Regions from separate parts of the Paenibacillus apis genome, predicted to be linked through region 2. Evidence: riboswitches for the same ligand, from Rfam matches in the RefSeq annotation. Region 2 holds a riboswitch; the other holds the start of a gene.

Region 1 (3,415 bases), on a different contig from region 2:
GAAGGACGGCTATTCCATGGACGAGATTATCGGGAAGGAACTGGAGGGCATGGCCGTAGAAGATATCCAAGCGGTGTGGGATACCTTCGAGGAGCTTGGCGATCAATTATTGAAGCCGGTGCTTCAACGGCTGTATACAGCCGAGGCGATTGAAGCCGCTGGACAAGAGACACTTTATGAACGTCTGCGGCTGATTCGCATGAGATTCCGGAGAGAAAGAAGCTATAACCGAAAGGCGGTATGATCGTCCGTATTTAAAAGAAAAGGACGGCCGTTAAGATACTGCCCGGAAGTATTCCAGGTCCGTATCTTAACGGCCGCCCCTGTAACAATTTACAGATTAATCTTTGATTTCAGATCCAATCGCGCTTCCGGAACAGATAGAACATTCCTGCCCCAAGCGCCAGCATTACGCCAAGCACAATGTAATAACTGTATTGCCCATGAAGCTCTGGCATATGATCAAAGTTCATCCCGTAGATCCCGGTAATCAGGGTCAGCGGAATGAAGATCGTTGTGATTGCTGTGAATACTCTCATGATTTCATTCGCTCGGTTCGCGATGGCGGCCTGATAGGCTTCACGCAAGTTGCCTACAAGCTCTCTGAAGGTATCGAAGTTTTCGGAGATCTTAACGGCATTTTCATAAATATCGCTGAAGTATTTTTGCAGCTGATCATCAATCAGCCGCAGGTCCTTTTTGTTCAGGATATTAATAACTTCCTTCTGTGGTCCCAGCACCTTCTTGAGCCATAAAATTTCGCTTCGAAGACCGATGATTTCATTCAAATGCGAGCGCTTCGTATGCATCAGAATGTCTTCTTCCAGGTTCTCAATCTTGACCTCGATCCGATCGCCTACGGTGAAATAGTTATCCACTACAAGGTCGGTTAAATAATACAAAAACCGGTCAGGCTCGCTGACCTCCTGCTCCCACAGAATCGGCTTGATCGCTCTAAGCTCATTGATCTTCTGCTTGGTCACGGTAATGATATAATGCCGCCCCAGAAACATGCTGAGCGCACGCAGGAAAATCTCTTCATCATCATAACGGATGCTGTTCACGACAATGAAATAATGATTATCATAGGTTTCAATCTTTGGCCGCTGTTCTTCTTCCGTCATACAGTCTTCGACTGCCAGATCGTGCAGAGAGAACAAAGGCTGAAGCACTTCAAGGTCTTCCACGTCCGCATCAATCCAGTAGAAGCCTTCCTCCGGTGCGGTTGTCGTTAACTCAACATTTTCAATAACTGTAAAAATACCCTTCATTACGTGCCGAATCTTCATTCGAACTCACTCCTTTATTCAGACCGTAACCGGCCTGTGTGCTCAGTGCTGCATGGGAGCATAGGAAAGAGAATGCGATTCGGGTAAGGGGGCGGGCCAGACACGCCAAAGCAGGTGTTTCTATAGTAACACCGGGAATAAAAAGAGCCCGCCGGCACACACCGTCGCCTGGCTATTCGCTTTCCTATGCAGTTGAAACTTCAGGACAATACTGTGGGGCCTCGGGTCGCCTTCCATTCTCGGATTCACCTCTTTATTTAGTGGTCGTAAATACTTGTCTAGTATAACGCCGGGATGGAAGTAGTTTCAACCAAAAAGATTCTGTGACACAGACTGAAAATGGCTTGTGAAAATTACTATTTCATGTATAATGAAAATCAGCATATCAAATTTTAAGTTTACAACTGAATATGAAGACGATTTTCTTATCAAGAGCAGGTGGAGGGACTAGCCCGATGAAACCCGGCAACCGGCGATACGTCGCACGGTGCTAATTCTTGCAGAACATGAAGTGCATACTTCGTGCTCTGAGAGATGAGAGAGGCGCATGTTTTATAAATGACGACCTTTCTCTATGCGAGTAAGGTTTTTTTATTATGCAAGTTGAGCTCACATTTCAAAAGGAGTGATTCAAATGCCGATTAAGGTGCCCGATCATTTACCGGCCAAAGACGTTCTGACAGGTGAAAATATATTTGTGATGGATGAGAGCCGCGCTTATCAACAAGACATCCGTCCTTTGCGGATTGCCATACTTAATTTGATGCCGACCAAGGAGACGACCGAAACCCAGATTTTGCGCCTTCTTGGGAACACGCCGCTTCAAGTTGAAATCGTCTTGCTTCATCCAAGCACCCATACCTCGAAGAACACCTCTGCCGATCATCTGCAAATGTTCTATAAAACCTTTGAGGAGATTAAGGACCATCGGTTTGACGGCATGATTATTACCGGTGCTCCGGTAGAGCAGCTCGAATTTGAAGAAGTAAACTACTGGAACGAGCTTAAGGATATCTTCGAATGGAGCAAGTCGCATGTGACCTCGACAATGCACATCTGTTGGGCTTCCCAAGCGGGATTGTATTACCACTATGGCGTCCGCAAGCAAGCCTTGCCGAAGAAATGCTTCGGAATTTTCCCTCACTGGGTGAACACCCCGCATGTGAAACTGCTTAGAGGCTTTGACGGTGTGTTCCAGGTTCCCCATTCCCGTCATACGGATGTGAACCGAGCGGATATCGAACGCCATTCCGAGCTGGAGATTCTTGCGGAATCGAAGGAAGCAGGTATTTACCTGGTGTCATCGAAAGACGGCAAGCAGATTTTCGTGACCGGCCACTCCGAATATGACCCGGACTCCTTAAAATGGGAATACGACAGGGACGTAGCCAAAGGAATGGAAATTGATCTGCCTGTAAATTACTACCCGAATGACGACCCGACTCAAACGCCGTTATCGACTTGGAGAGCACATGCTAACTTATTATTCTCCAACTGGCTGAACTACTATGTGTATCAAGAAACGCCCTATGATATTGATCAGAGTTCCGAGTTAATATACCATATTTAAAAAATATGCTGGAGGGAAGCAAAGTGGGAGAGAACAATTGGCGTATTGAAAGCAAGCTGGCTCAAATCGGCTCGATGGATGAGCCGGTAACGGGAGCCGTTAATTATCCGATTTATCAGGCAACAGCCTTTCGTCATCCGAAGCTGGGCCAAAGCACAGGATTCGATTATGCCCGTACCAAGAGTCCGACCCGGAGTATCCTGGAGGAGGCATCAGCTTCACTGGAAAGCGGGGATGCTGCATTTGCCTGCAGCTCCGGTATGGCAGCATTGCAAACGGTGTTTAGTCTGTTCTCACAAGGAGATCACCTGATCGTGTCTCTTGATTTGTATGGGGGGACCTACCGCCTGCTTGAACGAATTTTATCCCGTTTCGGGATTACAGCCTCTTATGTCGATACCAATGATGCGGACGCATTGGAATCTGCACGGAAGCCGCATACCAAAGCGGTGTTTATCGAGACGCCGACCAATCCGCTGATGATGATTACAGATCTGGAAGCCGTCAGCGGGTGGGCGAAGCAGCATCAACTGCTTACGATTGTGGATAATACGCT
Region 2 (3,415 bases):
ATATGTTTTGATTCCTTATTTCCGAGTGAAATGAATGACCAGCCGGTCGCCCAGCATTTGCAGCACCTGCACCAGAACGACCATAAAAAATACGGAGATAATCATAACTTCCGTCTCGTACCGGTAATAACCATACCGAATCGCTAGATCGCCAAGACCGCCGCCGCCAATCATGCCCGACATGGCCGTATAGGATACGAGTGTGACCGCCGTAATCGTCATGCCTGCGATTAACCCTGGCAGAGACTCCGGCAGCAGCACCTTGCGGACGACCTGGGCCGTTGACGCCCCCATCGCATAGGATGCCTCGATGACTCCGCGATCCACCTCCCGCAGCGCTGTCTCAACCAGACGGGCAAAGAACGGAGCTGCACCGATTACGAGCGGCGGTATCGTGCCTTCCACCCCGGAGGATACGCCCATAATCATCCGGGTAAACGGGATCAAGGCTATGATCAGAATGATAAACGGTACGGATCGCACAATATTTACAATGAAGGACAGAACCCGGTAGATCCAGATGAGTACAGGTGCATTAGACTTTGAAAAAATATAGAGCAAAATCCCCAACGGCAGCCCGATCAGGAAAGTGAACAAGGTGGAAAAGCCCATCATTTGAAGGGTATCTCCGGAGGCAGTCGCCATTTCCGACCAATCAATCTTTGAAAAATCCAGCTGATCCATTATCCGATCACCTCCACATCAAGCTCCCGTTCCTTAAGAAGCGCAAGAGTCTGTTCCACTTGCCCGCTGTCCCCTTCGAAGGAAACGGTCAGTTTGCCGTAGGGGACATCCTTGATCGTGGAGATCGTACCTTGAAGGATTGCAAAATGAACGCCGGTCTCTCTGACCACTTGTGACAGTACCGATTCATAGGTTTTCGCGCCAAGGAATGTAATCCGCACCAGCTTGGCCCAGGTCGGCCGGGGAACGGAAGCGGCTAAGCGAAGCCCTTCTTCCCCTTCCGCTCCGGAAGCATCGCGGTTGATGAACTCGCGGGTGACCGTGTGCTGCGGCTTAAGGAACACTTCCGTAACCGGTCCTTCCTCTACAATGCCGCCTTCATGAATCACTGCAACCCGATCACAGATGCTCTGAATAACATGCATCTCATGGGTGATCAGCAGGATGGTCAGCCCAAAACGTTTGTTAATGTCGAGCAGCAGCTTCAAGATGGAATCCGTCGTCTGCGGATCGAGCGCCGAAGTCGCTTCATCACAGAGCAGCACATCAGGATCGCTAGCCAACGCACGGGCAATGCCCACCCGTTGCTTCTGACCGCCCGATAACTGGGCCGGATATTTGCTGCGGTGATCCTCCAGGCCGACAAGCGAGAGAAGCTCATCCACCTTCTTGCGGATCTGATTCTTCGGTGTTCCGATCAGGGTGAGCGGAAAAGCCACATTATCATATACCGTTGCCGAGGATAACAGATTAAAGTGCTGGAAGATCATCCCGATTTTCCGGCGCTGCTGCTGCAGTTCCCTTTTACCCAGGCCGGTAAGCTCGATGCCTCCAACCCAGACCTCGCCTTCGCTCGGCCGCTCCAGCAGATTGATGCAGCGGATCAAGGTACTCTTCCCTGCCCCCGAATGTCCGATAACTCCGAATATTTCACCCTTCTCTACCTTCAGGTTCAATCCGGATAGTGCGGTTGTCCGCTTCTTTTTATTACCGTAAATCTTCGTTATTTGCTTAAGTTCAATCAAACCGCGCACCTCCAGGGATCCCGCTATCTCATAGCATGTCCCAATCCTACAGGATAAAAATAAAAAAGAGAGCTCCACAGATTCAGAGGGCTCTCTTTACGTAAAGACAATGCCTTCTCATCTGCCAAAACCTGCATTAAGGTTTTGAAGGATTTAGCACCATGGCATTTGCGGCTGTACAGCGGGAGAACCCGTCTATTCAGACTCAAATCGGTTGCTGGGCTTCATCGGGCCTTTCCCTCCGCCACTCTCGATAAGAAATATGAAGTTAACTGATCAATTTACTATGAATTAGACTTGAAACTTAATTTTGAGTATAGGGTCTTTTCCATCGTATGTCAAAGGAAAAATTTTTATTTTCGGGAAAGCTTCTTCCAGCGCTGATTTGTGTATGTAAACACCGCCCTTAAGGTTTCTGTCACCATGTGAAGTCCCTGCTCCAAATCCCGCAAATATTCGTCCAGATCCTCCAGCTTGATCTTGCCTTGAAGCGCTTGATTCCGCTGCCACAAATCATCCTTCAGTTCAGAATTCATATAATGAATTTCCATATTCCGCCGCCCCCGCAATACCCGAAGCGCATCCTTGTACTGGTCCTTAATCTTCTCCAGCTCTCTGGCCAAATCCAAATGAGTCTTCTTATAATTAAATTGACGCAGCACGGTAAAATAAGAAAAGTGCTCCTTCACCTTGGAGGTCTCCAGGTCAAACAATTCATTTAATACGGTCCCAAGCTTGTCCAAGGTCGCAAAGACCCGGATAAAGCCATCCTTGTAGAAAAATACATGTCGGGCATAATCACCGCGCTCTGCGGGATCCATATCATCCACGGAAGCATTCGTGACTTTTCCCCTGAAAAAGGCCGATGCAAACAGGCACTGCTCCAGCTCATCCAGCGAGGTAATCAGACCGAGCACCCAGATTTCCAGCTTACGAAAATCGTGAGTCGGATCTTTGGAAATCTCCATCTCTTTCCGCAGAAGCCTGGCGGTGCCTGCCATTGCATCGATCGTCTCTCCAAGCAAGCCTTCATTCTTTCTGGGCGGCTCGCCCAGTAAAGTTCGCAGCATATAGGTTCCTCCGGTATCATCAAAATTGACTCGATCCATTCATTCAGGAAAGGTACCTTTATCACTGCCCGAAAAGGCCTTTCCTCATTCTGATTCTGTAGTTAAGCTTCCCGACGGGAATTGGCAGCTTCGGACTCTACGGAAGAAATGGAAGTGTCCTCCAGCTTCTTACCGCTTCCCGACCGGCTCAACTGCCAGGTTCTTACACTCAAATAACAGAGCACGCCGAACAGTCCTGCAATCGCAAGCATGTGGGAAAGTGAGGCAAACAGATACACCTCCAGGTTATCCAACGTAAGCACGATGAAGGCGCCGGTCAGCACCTGAATTGCGGTCAACGCTGTCGCCGCCACACCCAGGAGTCGGATCTCCCGGTTCCCGGGATGGCGCCAAAAGGCCCAATGCCCTAACAGGGCCATCAGTATAAAAAGCAGCGCCGCAGCTACTCGATGGAAAAAGGCAATCCCAACTCCGCCGGAGAGCTCGGGTATGAACTCGCCATTACAGAGCGGCCATCCGCTGCAGCCTCCGGCAGAATCAGTGTGGCTGACATAAGCCCCGATATATACAACGATATAAGTGTATACGGTTGCAAACCAGGTCAAATTGCGGAAGCCTTTGGTCACCGTGTAAGCT

Evidence for each region. A riboswitch is a leader RNA that binds a small molecule or an ion and turns the genes downstream of it on or off. The one in region 2 is predicted to bind S-adenosylmethionine.
Region 1: another riboswitch for S-adenosylmethionine. It lies ahead of metA (homoserine O-acetyltransferase MetA); the one in region 2 lies ahead of KI362_RS16035 (methionine ABC transporter ATP-binding protein).

The regions. Positions count from the first base shown of each region.
Region 1 covers NZ_BORS01000007.1:177,121-180,535, reverse strand. The annotation lists gene KI362_RS12075 (HRDC domain-containing protein) at 1-244, shown strand, start outside; gene corA (magnesium/cobalt transporter CorA) at 354-1,289, opposite strand; SAM riboswitch class I at 1,712-1,830, shown strand; gene metA (homoserine O-acetyltransferase MetA) at 1,924-2,859, shown strand; gene KI362_RS12060 (aminotransferase class I/II-fold pyridoxal phosphate-dependent enzyme) at 2,934-3,415, shown strand, end outside.
Region 2 covers NZ_BORS01000011.1:22,659-26,073, reverse strand. The annotation lists gene KI362_RS16040 (methionine ABC transporter permease) at 16-684, opposite strand; gene KI362_RS16035 (methionine ABC transporter ATP-binding protein) at 684-1,709, opposite strand; SAM riboswitch class I at 1,824-1,969, opposite strand; gene KI362_RS16030 (Cthe_2314 family HEPN domain-containing protein) at 2,063-2,779, opposite strand; gene KI362_RS16025 (COX15/CtaA family protein) at 2,881-3,415, opposite strand, start outside.